3 regions of the Pelagibacterium nitratireducens genome follow, and region 1 is predicted to be linked to each of the others. Evidence: predicted binding sites of a transcription regulator. Region 1 holds the regulator's gene; each other region holds the start of a gene.
What was found. Region 1 encodes PhoB, which activates phosphate uptake and scavenging genes when phosphate is short. Its sites were predicted from a motif close to TGTCATNNANCTGTCAT; they were not measured.

Region 2: a site for PhoB is predicted at 1,111-1,127, ahead of ugpB (sn-glycerol-3-phosphate ABC transporter substrate-binding protein UgpB). Genes of this name have one in related genera too.
Region 3: a site for PhoB is predicted at 1,844-1,860, ahead of V6617_RS00705 (DUF2794 domain-containing protein). Genes of this name have one in related genera too.

What each region holds. Positions count from the first base shown of each region.
Region 1 is NZ_CP146275.1:3,040,977-3,045,011, reverse strand. Features, by position in the region: gene pstB (phosphate ABC transporter ATP-binding protein PstB) at 1-670, shown strand, start outside; gene phoU (phosphate signaling complex protein PhoU) at 683-1,390, shown strand; gene phoB (phosphate regulon transcriptional regulator PhoB) at 1,394-2,092, shown strand; gene V6617_RS15005 (UbiA family prenyltransferase) at 2,285-3,766, shown strand; gene V6617_RS15000 (GtrA family protein) at 3,763-4,035, shown strand, end outside.
Region 2 is NZ_CP146275.1:3,587,261-3,591,295, forward strand. Features, by position in the region: gene V6617_RS17595 (RNA methyltransferase) at 1-998, shown strand, start outside; gene ugpB (sn-glycerol-3-phosphate ABC transporter substrate-binding protein UgpB) at 1,219-2,547, shown strand; gene ugpA (sn-glycerol-3-phosphate ABC transporter permease UgpA) at 2,659-3,543, shown strand; gene ugpE (sn-glycerol-3-phosphate ABC transporter permease UgpE) at 3,557-4,035, shown strand, end outside.
Region 3 is NZ_CP146275.1:136,090-140,124, reverse strand. Features, by position in the region: gene thpR (RNA 2',3'-cyclic phosphodiesterase) at 1-328, opposite strand, end outside; gene V6617_RS00710 (Bax inhibitor-1/YccA family protein) at 577-1,347, shown strand; gene V6617_RS00705 (DUF2794 domain-containing protein) at 1,450-1,821, opposite strand; gene V6617_RS00700 (DUF1223 domain-containing protein) at 2,163-2,897, opposite strand; gene V6617_RS00695 (protein adenylyltransferase SelO family protein) at 2,936-4,035, opposite strand, start outside.

The DNA.
Region 1 (4,035 bases):
GGCTGTCAGCGCCTTTATCGGCCCTTCGGGGTGCGGCAAATCCACATTCCTGCGCTGCATCAATCGTATGAACGATACCATCGAGGGCTGCCGGGTCACCGGCACCGTCGCTCTCGACGGCGACAATCTTTACGACGCCAGCCTCGACGTGGTCGAACTGCGCGCCCGGATCGGTATGGTGTTCCAAAAGCCCAATCCGTTCCCCAAATCGATATTTGAAAACGTTGCCTATGGCCCCAAGATCCACGGACTGGCCCGCAACAAGTCCGATCTTGAAGAAATCGTCGTGACTTCGCTGCAAAAGGCGGGGCTGTTCGAAGAGGTCAAGGACCGGCTGCATTCGCCCGGCACCGGCCTGTCGGGTGGCCAGCAGCAGCGCCTGTGCATCGCGCGCGCCATAGCGGTCGGTCCCGAAGTCATCCTCATGGACGAGCCCTGCTCGGCACTCGATCCGATCGCAACCGCGATCATCGAGGAGCTGATCGACGAATTGCGTGCCAATTACACCATTGTTATCGTCACCCACTCCATGCAGCAGGCCGCGCGCGTCTCGCAAAAGACCGCGTTCTTCCACCTGGGCAAGCTGATCGAGGAAGGTCCGACCGAATCCATCTTCACCAATCCCAGGGAAAAGCGCACCCAGGATTACATCACCGGCCGCATCGGGTAGGAGACCCACGTCATGCCCAATTCAAGCGAACATATCGTTAGCTCCTACGAAGATGAACTGATCGAGTTGGCCCGTTCGATCTCGGAAATGGGCGGGTTTGTCGAAAAGGCGATTTCCAACGCCACCGACGCCCTGATCCGCTCCGATGCCGACCTTGCGCTGGCCACTGTGGCCGCCGACAAGAAGGTCGACGCCATGCAGGCCCAGATCGACGAGATGGCGGTCTCGATCATCGCCCGGCGCCAGCCCATGGCGCAGGACCTGCGCCTTGTCATCGCTTCCATTCACGTCGCCAACGATCTCGAACGCATCGGCGACATGGCCAAGTCGACGGCCCGTCGCTCCACCCAGTTCGAAGGCATCGGCATGTCGAGCCAGTTCAAGAACGGACTGCGCCACATGGGCGAACTCGTCCAGCGCCAGGTCAAGCTGGCCCTCGATGCCTTTGCCGCCCGCGACAAGGACATGGCGGTCGATGTGGTCGAGCGCGATACCGACGTCGATGCGCTCTATGTTTCCCTGTTCCGCGAACTCCTCACCTACATGATGGAAGATCCGCGTAATATCACCATGTGTACGCACCTCCTGTTCTGCGGCAAAAATCTTGAGCGGGTGGGCGATCACTCGACCAACATAGCAGAGCAGGCCTATTTCCTTGCGACCGGCCAGTCACTGACGTCGGACGTCGAGGATTTCAAGCGTGAGCAGATCAAGGGCTAGTCAATGATCCCTCAGGTTCTTGTTGTCGAAGACGAGGCCGATCTCGTCGAACTTCTGCGATACAATCTCGAGGCGGAAGATTTTTCCGTCGCAACCGCCGAAGATGCCGAAGAGGCCATGCTGCGCATCGCCGAAAACACGCCCGATATCATCCTGCTCGACTGGATGCTGCCGGGCACTTCGGGCATCGAGATCTGCCGCCGCATCCGCGCCCGCACCGATACCGCCCGCATCCCGATCATCATGCTCACCGCACGCGGCGAGGAAGAAGAGCGGGTGCGCGGTCTGGCGACCGGGGCCGACGATTATGTCGTCAAACCCTTTTCGCTTCCCGAGCTGATGGCCCGCATCAACGCCCTTTTGCGCCGGTCGAACCCGCAGTTGATCGCTGCTATCCTCAAGGCGGGCGACATCGAACTCGACCGCACCACCCATCGCGTCCGCCGCTCGGGCAAGGAAGTCCATCTCGGCCCCACAGAGTACCGCCTGCTCGAATACCTCATGGGCAATCCCGGCCGCGTCTATTCGCGTGAGCAATTGCTCGATGGCGTCTGGGGCACCGATGTCTATGTCGACGAGCGCACCGTGGACGTCCATGTCGGCCGGCTGCGCAAGGCCATCAATCGGGGGCGGGTCAAGGACCCCATCCGCACCGTCCGCGGCGCGGGCTATGCCTTCGACGAAAAATTCGTGGCGAACTAGAGGCTTGATAAACAGGTACGATTTTATCGATCCTGTTGGCACCATATTAAGCCAGATCGATAAAGCGTAAATTTTGTCGTGCATTTGACTGATTTGCGCGTCGCGCCTGATTAACGCTTATTTGCTGTTTTCTTTGCACCACAGCTTCGCGCCCGCGATAACGGGGCGAAATTTGCAAAGTGAGCAGGTGCGATGCCCAAATCAGCTGTTGCGGTCAAACAGACCCGTGCCGACCGGAAACCCCGATCGGGCCTTCTCCCGCTCGTTCTCGATCTCGACGACACCCTGATCCGCACCGATCTGCTGCACGAGACGGTTTTCGCCTATCTCAAGCAGAACCCGTTCGGCCTGTTTTCCCTCGTGCTCTGGCTCCTCAAGGGCAAGGCGCATCTCAAGCAGCAACTGGCCAGCCAGGTGACCCTCGAGGTCGACGACATCCCGCTCAACGCCGAGCTTGTCGCCTACGCCGAGGCCGAAAAGGCAAAAGGCCGTCAAATCATTCTGGCCACAGCGGCAGACAGCCTGCTGGCCATACGCATCGCTCACCGCTTCCCCTTTATCGATAAGACCATCGCATCCGATGGCATCACCAATCTCAAGGGCGCCACAAAGGCTCAAAAGCTGGCCGAAATGTTTCCCGATGGCTTCGTCTATGCCGGCGACAGCAAGACCGACCTTGCCGTCTGGAAAGTCGCGAAAGCCGGCGTTCTTGTCGAAACCGCCGGTGGCGTGGAGCGCGCGGCCGCCCGCCTGACCGATATCGAGCACACCATAAAGCGTCCCACACGGCTCAGGGATTGGATCAAGGAGGCGCGCCTGCATCAATGGGCCAAGAACGCCTTGGTGTTCGTGCCGCTCATGCTGGGTGGCCATATGCTCGACCTCGCAGCATGGACCAGCGCGGGCATGGCATTTCTCGCCCTGGGCATCCTCGCCTCCTCGACATATCTCCTCAACGACCTCTGGGACATCGCCGACGACCGCCGCCATTGGTCCAAGCGCAACCGTCCGCTCGCGGCCGGTCGCATATCCATCGCCAATGCCGTGGCCGCCATGCCCGTCGCCATGATTGCCGCCTTCGCGCTCGGCGCGCTGGTCAATCCCCTGGTTGTCGCAACGCTTGCCGCCTATCTGACCCTCACCGTCGCCTATTCCCTGGGGATCAAACGCAAGCCGATCCTCGATGCCTTCACGCTGGCCGTGCTGTTCACCTTGCGACTCGTATTGGGCATTGTCGCCGTCGGTGTCATGGCCTCGCCCTGGCTGCTTGTCTTTTCCATGTTCCTGTTTGCCTCGCTTTCCTTCGCCAAGCGCAACACCGAGGTGCAGCGCATGACCGACAATGGCGGATCGGGCCGGATCAGTGGGCGCGGATATTTCACAACCGATGCGCCCTTCATCATGGCCATGGGCGTGGCCAGCGGCATCGGCTCGGTTCTCATCCTTGTGCTCTATCTCACCCAGGATGCCCTGGCCGCCGATTTCTATTCGGATTCGATCTGGCTCTGGCTCATGCCCGCCGCCCTGTTCCTGTGGATCGGCCGCATCTGGATGCTCAGCTTTCGCGGCGAACTCAACGACGATCCCGTCGCCTTTGCCATGAAAGACCCCAAAAGCCTCATGCTCGCCGCCGGTCTGGCGCTCGGCTTCTTTCTCGCCTGGATCGGCATATGAGCCCGCAGGCCTTCCTCAAGCTGCCCCAGGTCGTGCGCTTCCTGCTGCTTGGCGGTCTTGCAGCGGCGATCAACTGGCTGGTGCGTTTCCCGCTCTCGCTCGTGCTGCCGTTTCCCGCCGCCGTGTTCGTGGCCTATCTCATTGGCATGAGCGCCGGGTTCACGCTCTACCGCGCCTATGTGTTTCCCAATTCCCGCCAGTCCATGGCGCTGCAGGCCACGCTCTTTCTCATCGTCAATGCGCTCGGCGCCGTTGTCGTCATGGCGGTT
Region 2 (4,035 bases), 550 kb from region 1:
CATGCGGGGGGTGCCAGCTACAGCATCTCGAAGCGGGGGCCTATCGGCAGTTCAAGCGTGGCCTCGTCGTCGATGCCCTGTCACGCGTCGCGGTTCAAGCCGATGTGGCAGACCCGATCGTCGCTCATGGTGCGGGCCGTCGCCGGGCCACGTTACATGCCACGAAATCGGAGGCCGGGTTCATGGCGCTGCGCAGCCATGCGATCCACGATCTCGATACCTGCCCCATTCTCGTGCCCGCCCTGGTCCGCGCGCCGGAAATCGCGCGCGCCATTGCCGCGGTGGCGGGGCCATGTGACATCAGCTTTACCGCCAGCGACATGGGACTCGATGTCTCCATCCGCGCCAAGAGTGCCAAGCCCAGCGCAAGGCTGTCGGCGATCGCTCAAAAGTTCGACCTTGCCCGTCTCTCCCTCAACGGTGAACCTTTGATCCTTTTGCGTGCGCCCACGATGGCGATGGGCCAATCGAGTGTGGCCCTGCCCGTATCGAGTTTTTTGCAAGCAACGGCGGATGCCGAAGATGTTCTCGCGTCGCTGGTTATCGAGGCGGTCGAGGGCGCCAAGCAGGTCGCAGATCTTTTTTGCGGCATCGGTCCCTTTACCCTGCGGCTCGCGGCAATAGCCCCGGTGTTTGCCGCCGATTCCGATGCCGCAGCGATCGGCGCGCTCGATACAGCAAAGCGCAAGACCAAAGGCCTCAAACCCATAACTGCAGAACGCCGCGACCTGTTTCGCGAACCGCTCGGCGTTTTCGAACTCAACCGCTTCGACGCTGTCGTACTCGATCCGCCCCGCGCCGGGGCGCAGGCCCAGGTGAAAGAACTAACGCAATCGAAAGTGAAAACCATAGCCTATGTCAGTTGCGACCCTCAGAGCTTTGCCCGGGATGCTGCAATTCTGATCGCTGGTGGTTATCGCATCGGCAAGGTAACGCCGGTCGACCAGTTCGCTTTTTCAACACACACCGAAGTGTTCGCCGCGTTCACTCGAACCTGACGGCGGCAGGCGGCTGCAAGCGATGTCGCATTGTCGCTGTTCCGGCGGCCCAGCAGCGTGGGGCAATCTGGCGGAGCCGTCCGTTCCGTTGGGTTCTCCACAGTCACAAAACCGTCGTCGATCCGTCATGCCAGTTTTATCGCTTGGGCCTAGGTCTGCGCTGGCAACGGCATCGCATTTGGCTTGGTGCCGACAGATCAATCAGGGTTTGGACCTAATCATGCTCAAGACATTGCTCGTCAGCTCCACGGCTGGCATAGCGCTTCTGGCCGGCGCCTCCTCGGCGTTTGCCCAGACCGAAATTTCTTTCTGGCACTCGATGGGTGGCGAACTGGGCGAGCGCGTCGCAGCCATCGCCGAGGATTTCAACGCCTCTCAGGAAGACTACGTCGTAAACGCCTCGTATCGCGGCGAATATGAAGAGACCATGGTCAACGCGATCGCCGCTTTCCGCGCCGGTGAGCAGCCCACCATCGTCCAGATCTACGAAGTCGGCACCGGCACCATGATGGCTGCCGAAGGCGCCGTCTATCCGGTTTACGAGCTGATGGAAGAACACGGCAACGACTTCGACCCGTCCGTGTATCTCCCGGTCGTTACCGGCTATTACACCGACACCAACGGCAACATGCTCTCGATGCCGTTCAACTCTTCGACCCCCATCCTTTACTACAACAAGGACGTGTTCGAAGCAGCCGGTCTTGATCCCGAAGTTGCGCCCTCCACCTGGGCGCAGGCCGAAGAATTCTCGCGCCAGATCATTGAATCGGGCGCTGCAAGCTGCGGCATGGCGATCACTTACACCGCCACGTGGATCGGTTCGGAAAATTTCTCCGCGCTCCACAACCTGCCTTACGGCTCGCTCGAAAACGGCTTTGGTGGCCTTGATACCGAATACACCTTCAACAGCCCCGAACTCGCCCGCTTCTGGGACGATCTGGCCCGTTGGCAGGATGAAGGCATCTTTGTTTATGGCGGCCCGGCCGGTGGTTCGGACAATGCTCCGGCCTTCTATTCGAGCGAGTGCGCCATCTATATGGGTTCGTCCGCCTCGCGCGCCGGCGTTATCGCCAATGCCGATTTCGAAGTTGGCTATGGCATGCTGCCGATCTATGACGACATCGAAGGCGCTCCGCAGAACTCGATCATCGGTGGCGCGACCCTGTGGGTTCTTTCGGGCCATGACGAAGCCGAGTACCAGGCGACAGCCGCCTTCCTCGACTACCTGTCCTCGGCCGAGGTTCAGGCCGAATGGCACCAGGGCACCGGCTATCTGCCGATCACCCAGGCTGCTTTCGAGCTGAGCCAGGAACAGGGCTATTACGACGAAAACCCCGGTGCCGATATCGCCATCGAGCAGATCAACCTCAACGCCCCGACCGAAAACTCCAAGGGCCTGCGCTTTGGCAACATGCCGCAGTTCCGCATGGTCATGGACGAGGAGCTGCAGTCGGTTCTGGCTGGCGAAAAGACCGGCCAGGAAGCTCTGGACTCTGCCGTGGAACGCGGCAACCAGATCCTGCGTGATTTCCAGGCCGCCAACTCCTAAGCGGATCCGAGAAACATCAATGGGACCCCGGCTTATTGGGCCGGGGTCTCGTCCATCAAACCGGTCCGACACAAGAAGACCGGTGGATGAGACGCTACCCAGGGGCGCTCAATGCAGACCAAACGGTCGATCTTCACCAATCGCTGGCTTCCCTACGCGCTTTTGGCGCCGCAGCTGGTGATCACTGCAATCTTTTTTCTTTGGCCAGCCAGCCAGGCCGTCAAATCGAGCTTCGAGCGCGAAGATCCGTTCGGCTTTAGGACCACATTCGTCTGGTTCGAAAATTACACCCGCATCCTTTCTGATCCGAGCTATCTCAATGCGCTTGGCCGAACTGCGGTGTTTGCCGTTTCGGTCACTGTGCTTTCGATGGGGTTTGCGCTGCTCCTGGCCGTCTGCGTCGACAGGATCCTGCGCACCGCGAAAGTCTATACCACCCTTCTGGTCTGGCCCTATGCGGTAGCGCCGGTTGTGGCAGGCGTGCTCTGGTGGTTCCTGTTCAACCCCACGATCGGGCTTTTGCCCTATGTGCTCGAGTGGTTTGGCATCGACTGGAACCATCGCGTCGACGGCACGCAAGCGATGACGCTGATCACCATCGCCGCCGCGTGGAAGCAGATTTCCTATAATTTCCTGTTTTTTGTCGCCGGACTGCAATCAATCCCCGCCTCGCTGTCCGAAGCCGCTTCAATCGATGGCGCCGGACCGTTCAAACGGTTCTGGACCATCGTTTTTCCGCTGCTCTCTCCGACGACGTTTTTCCTTCTGATCATCAACATCAATTACGTGATGTTCGAGACCTTCGGGGTGATCGACGCCACGACCGGAGGTGGACCGGGCCAGTCAACGATGACGCTGGTCTACAAGGTCTATACTGACGGCGTGGCAGGGCTCAACATCGGCTCTTCATCGGCCCAATCGGTTCTTTTGATGGGCATTGTGATCATCCTCACCTTCATCCAGTTCCGCTACGTGGAACGTCGGGTCAATTACTAGGAAGGCCTCAGACATGGTTGAAAACAGGCCCTGGCTCGATTTCCTCACCCATCTGATCCTGATCGTCGGCGTTCTGATCGTCGCCTTTCCGGTCTATGTCGCGTTCATCGCTTCCACCCACGAACCTTCGGCTTTCGTGCGCGGCGTGATGCCGCTTCTGCCGGGCGACAACATGGGCGCCACCTATTCGCAGATGCTGGGTTCGGGTCTCGAGGTTGCGGGTACGCCGCCAGTGTGGCTGATGCTGGGCAATTCGTTCTGGATGGCCATGATCATTGCCGTGGGCAAGATCGCCATTTCGATCACCTCGGCGTTCGCCATCGTCTATTTCCGCTTCCCCTTCCGGATGCTGGCGTTCTGGATGATCTTTGTTACGCTGATGCTGCCCGTCGAGGTGCGCATCATTCCGACCTTTGCCGTCGTCGCCAATCTTGGAATGCTCAATTCCTATGCCGGGCTCACCCTTCCGCTGATCGCCTCGGCGACCGCCAC
Region 3 (4,035 bases), 790 kb from region 1:
CGACGCGCTGCAGCAGCCTTTCCTGACTCGCTTGCAGGCGCATCAGGGGCTCGGAGGGCTCGATGGCTGCGTAAAGCGCCCGCGGCTTATTGCCGCCGAAAACGCCAAGATGGGAAATGGTCAGATCGAAGGGTTCGACATCGGCATGCATTTCGAGCGCATCGAACACCTCGGTTGCCATTCGATGATCTATATCGCCGATGTAACGCAGAGTGACGTGATAATTTTCCGGATCGATCCAGCGGGCGCCAGACAGCCCGCCCCGCTTGAGCGAGAGGACGAATGCAATATCCTCGGGGATCTGCAAACCGGTAAACAGCCTGGGCATGAGCGAAAGCCCTCCATGTCCCGGCCGACCGGCCCGATCCGGCGCGGCCGAATCAAAGCCTATCACATCCACGCTGGCCGGCGATCAAAAACCCGTCAGCCCTCGGTGAGACCTGCTTTGGTCGACCGGTTTCGCTTGTAATTTCAACGCCCCATCTCCATATTAATCGGCAACTGGCAGGGCCAGGAACGGCATGGGGCCGCTCTGGTTGCTAGATAGCCAATTTTTAACTGAGGATGGAACGGAAAATGGCACAATACGACCGTCAGACCGTCGCCGGGCGCGTAGGCACGGCCGCCGCCATCGACGAGGGTCTGCGCAGCCACATGCTGCGCGTTTACAATTACATGGGCATCGGCCTTGTGGTCACCGGCCTGATCGCTTTCTTCGGCAACCAGCTGGCCGTCACCGCAGACTCCACTGCAGCCGCGGCCCAGATGGCCAATGGCACATATCTGACCCAGTGGGGCGTTCTGCTCTACACCAGCCCCTTGATGTGGGTCGTGGCGCTGTCTCCGCTCGCCTTTGTGCTGGTGCTCTCGTTCGGCATCAACAAGCTCTCCTTCGGCGCCGCGCAGGCAACCTTCTGGGGCTTTGCCGCCCTTATGGGGTTGTCCCTTTCGTCGATCTTTCTGGTCTATACGGACGCTTCGATCGCCAAGGTGTTCTTCATCACCGCCGCCATGTTCGGCTCGATGAGCCTTTATGGCTACACCACCAAGCGTGACCTGACCGGAATGGGTTCGTTCCTGATGATGGGCCTGATCGGCATCATCATCGCCATGGTGGTCAATATCTTCCTGCAGAGCTCGGCGCTCGAATTCGCCATCTCGGCGATCGGCGTGGTGATCTTTGTGGGCCTGACCGCCTATGACACCCAGAAGATCAAGGAAGCCTATGCCGAAAATATCGGTCACGAAGGCCTGGGCAAGCTCGCCATCATGGGCGCGCTGACCCTGTATCTCGACTTCATCAACCTGTTCCTGATGCTGCTGCGTCTGTTCGGCAATCGCGAATAGGACATAATCTGCGGGTCCGCCCGCAGGTCTGAACGAACCAATACAAAAGGCCGCGGATCGATTTCCGCGGCCTTTTTGTTTTGACTGCCGGCGGGGTGGACCCTACCGCACCACGTGAAGTTGCGGGTCGAGTATGCGCAGCACGCTGGAAAGTTCATGGCCGCGCTTGAGGACGCGCCCGTCGCTGCCCAGCACCATGTATTGTCCTTGGCGGCGGGCAAGCCTGGGGTTTTTCTCGACAACGAACAGCGGGCGTTCAGAGGTGCGCTGATAGATCGAGAACATAGCCCGTTCGCGCCCGAAATCCAGGGCATAATCGCGCCACTCGCCTGCTGAAACCTTGCGCCCGTAGACGTTGAGGATCAGTGCAAGTTCCTTGCGGTCGAAGCTGACTACAGGAACGGGCCGGCTTGTGGAGCGGTTGGGTGAAAAGGGGAAGACATCGCCCTTCTTGCTGTCGAAGCGCTCGCTCAAACCGGGCTACCTCCATGCGGATGTGACAATCTGTTGACGATGATTGCCGCGTTCGCGCGCGCTGGCAAGAGCCAACTGCAAGAACAGTTGGCGCAAACTTTCCTCCAATTGACCGGATTTGGGCCACAATCGGACCCTTCTTGCGCCATTTTACGCAGCTAACGTTAGATCATTGCCTCCAGTAGCCGGCCTCTGGATCCACCGAGCCCCCAAACCATGGATCCAGCAGGCCGGCGCCCTTCCCGGACTTTTCCGGCGCCATTGGAAGGCTCTGCGTCCTCCAACACGATCCTCTTGCTCCTCGGTCAGATAACGCCGGGGCGTTTTCTTTGTCACCGATGTCAGCGGATGAATGTAGAGGCGCCAAGGATACGTCCGGGCAAGGCGCCATCCTTTTCCTGAACGATGACCGCGGCACCATCCGAATCGGGGCCCAGGACCTCTTCGAGAGGAATGGTGATCTCGGCACCCTCAAGTGGATTCCACATTCCGATGGCCTGGCGCGCGGTGACGATATGGGTGTAGGTCAGCGCCTGCCCTGAATTTTCTCCCCGCTCGATCATGACGTCGGCCCGGGCCCGATACGGAACCACCCAGACAATGGCCGACGACAAGGTCTCGTCGGCCGGCGCGCTGAAAACCACCGAATCCGATCCGTTGGCCCTCAGCGTGACCGGAAGCAGGGATACTGCCTGGCTGATGGCCTGCTCGGCCTCGATGGCGTCCGAACCCACGACCGCGTTCTGGCCATTGATGACCATCTGCGGGGTGTAAATCCGGTTCTTGCCCCAGCTTTGGGCGTAGCCCTTCTGCAGCTCGGTATTCTCCGGAAGGGCGAACGTATCCTCCCAGCCGATATAATCCCAATAATCAATATGATAGGCGAGAGCGACGATATCCTCACGCTCCCCCAGCTGGGCCAGAAGCCGATCGGCGTCGGGACACCGCGAGCATCCCTGACTCGTGAAAAGCTCAACGACGGCATCCGCTGAGCTGCTGATCTCGACGGCGCCCGCCGGCAGTGTGACGAGACATAGGGTAGCGGCAAGACGGAGCCGGAGCCAAAGGATGTTCATGGGCGTGTTTTGTACGCGCTCAACTCTGACCCCGCCAGTCAATTGATGGTGAAAGTTTCAACTCCATGGGCCCGGCCCATGTCCTCGATCTCTTCGATTGCCGCCGCAAACGCCGTCCAGTCATCGGCCTCGGCAATCGGCGCCCAGATGGTCTCGACCTCCTCGATCAGCATGGTGCGCGGCCTCGCGCGCTCAAAATAGGGGTGGGAAAGATTGGCATTTGGCGCCACCGCATAGTTCGACAGGAGCGCGCGGAAGGCCAGGAACGTTTCGCCGCCATAAGCTTTCGCCTGGGGACCCGACAACGCACGCTTTTCCGAAGCAAGCCCGCCCCGCCAGTCGAAAAACACCTGCTCATAGGCAGGCCGCTCGGCGGCCATGAAGGCAAAAAGCGCCGACACCAGTTCGCCATTTTCGGCCGGACCACGAGAGACCAGACCCAGCCGGCCAATGATGACCCTGGCAAGCTGAGACTGAAATTGGGGCCAGAATCGATTGAGTTCGGGTTCGAGCTTTTCGACGCTCGAAATCGGCACGAGGCATTCGGCCAGCCGGGTCAGGTTCCAGGCCATCGCATCGGGCTGCCGGCCGAAGGCGTAAAGACCGGTTTGATCGAAGTAGGCCGCAGTAAAGCGCGGATCATAGACCGGAAGGAACCGCCAAGGACCATAGTCGAAGCTCTCGCCGGTGATGTTGGTGTTGTCGGTGTTAAGTACACCATGAACAAACCCTGCCCCGATCCATTGCGCGGTGACTCTGGCAACATTTTCGGCCACCGCCCCTAGGAATGCCGGAACCTGCGCCTCGGCGGGTGCATCTGCAAGCTCGGGATAGTAGTGAGCGATGGCGTGCGCGACCAGTTCGGCAATACCGGCCTGATCACCCAGATAATCGAGGCGCTGGAAGGAGCCCACGCGGATGTGGGAGTGCGAAAGCCGCACCAGAACCGACGAGCGGGTCGGCGAAGGCTCATCGCCGCGATAAAGTGCTTCGCCCGTTTCGATAAGGGAAAAGCTCTTCGAGGTCTCAACTCCAAGCGCTTCGAGCATTGTGGTGGCAAGCACCTCCCGCACCCCGCCCTTGAGCGTGAGCCTGCCATCGCCGCCTCGCGAAAAGGGCGTCACGCCCGATCCCTTGG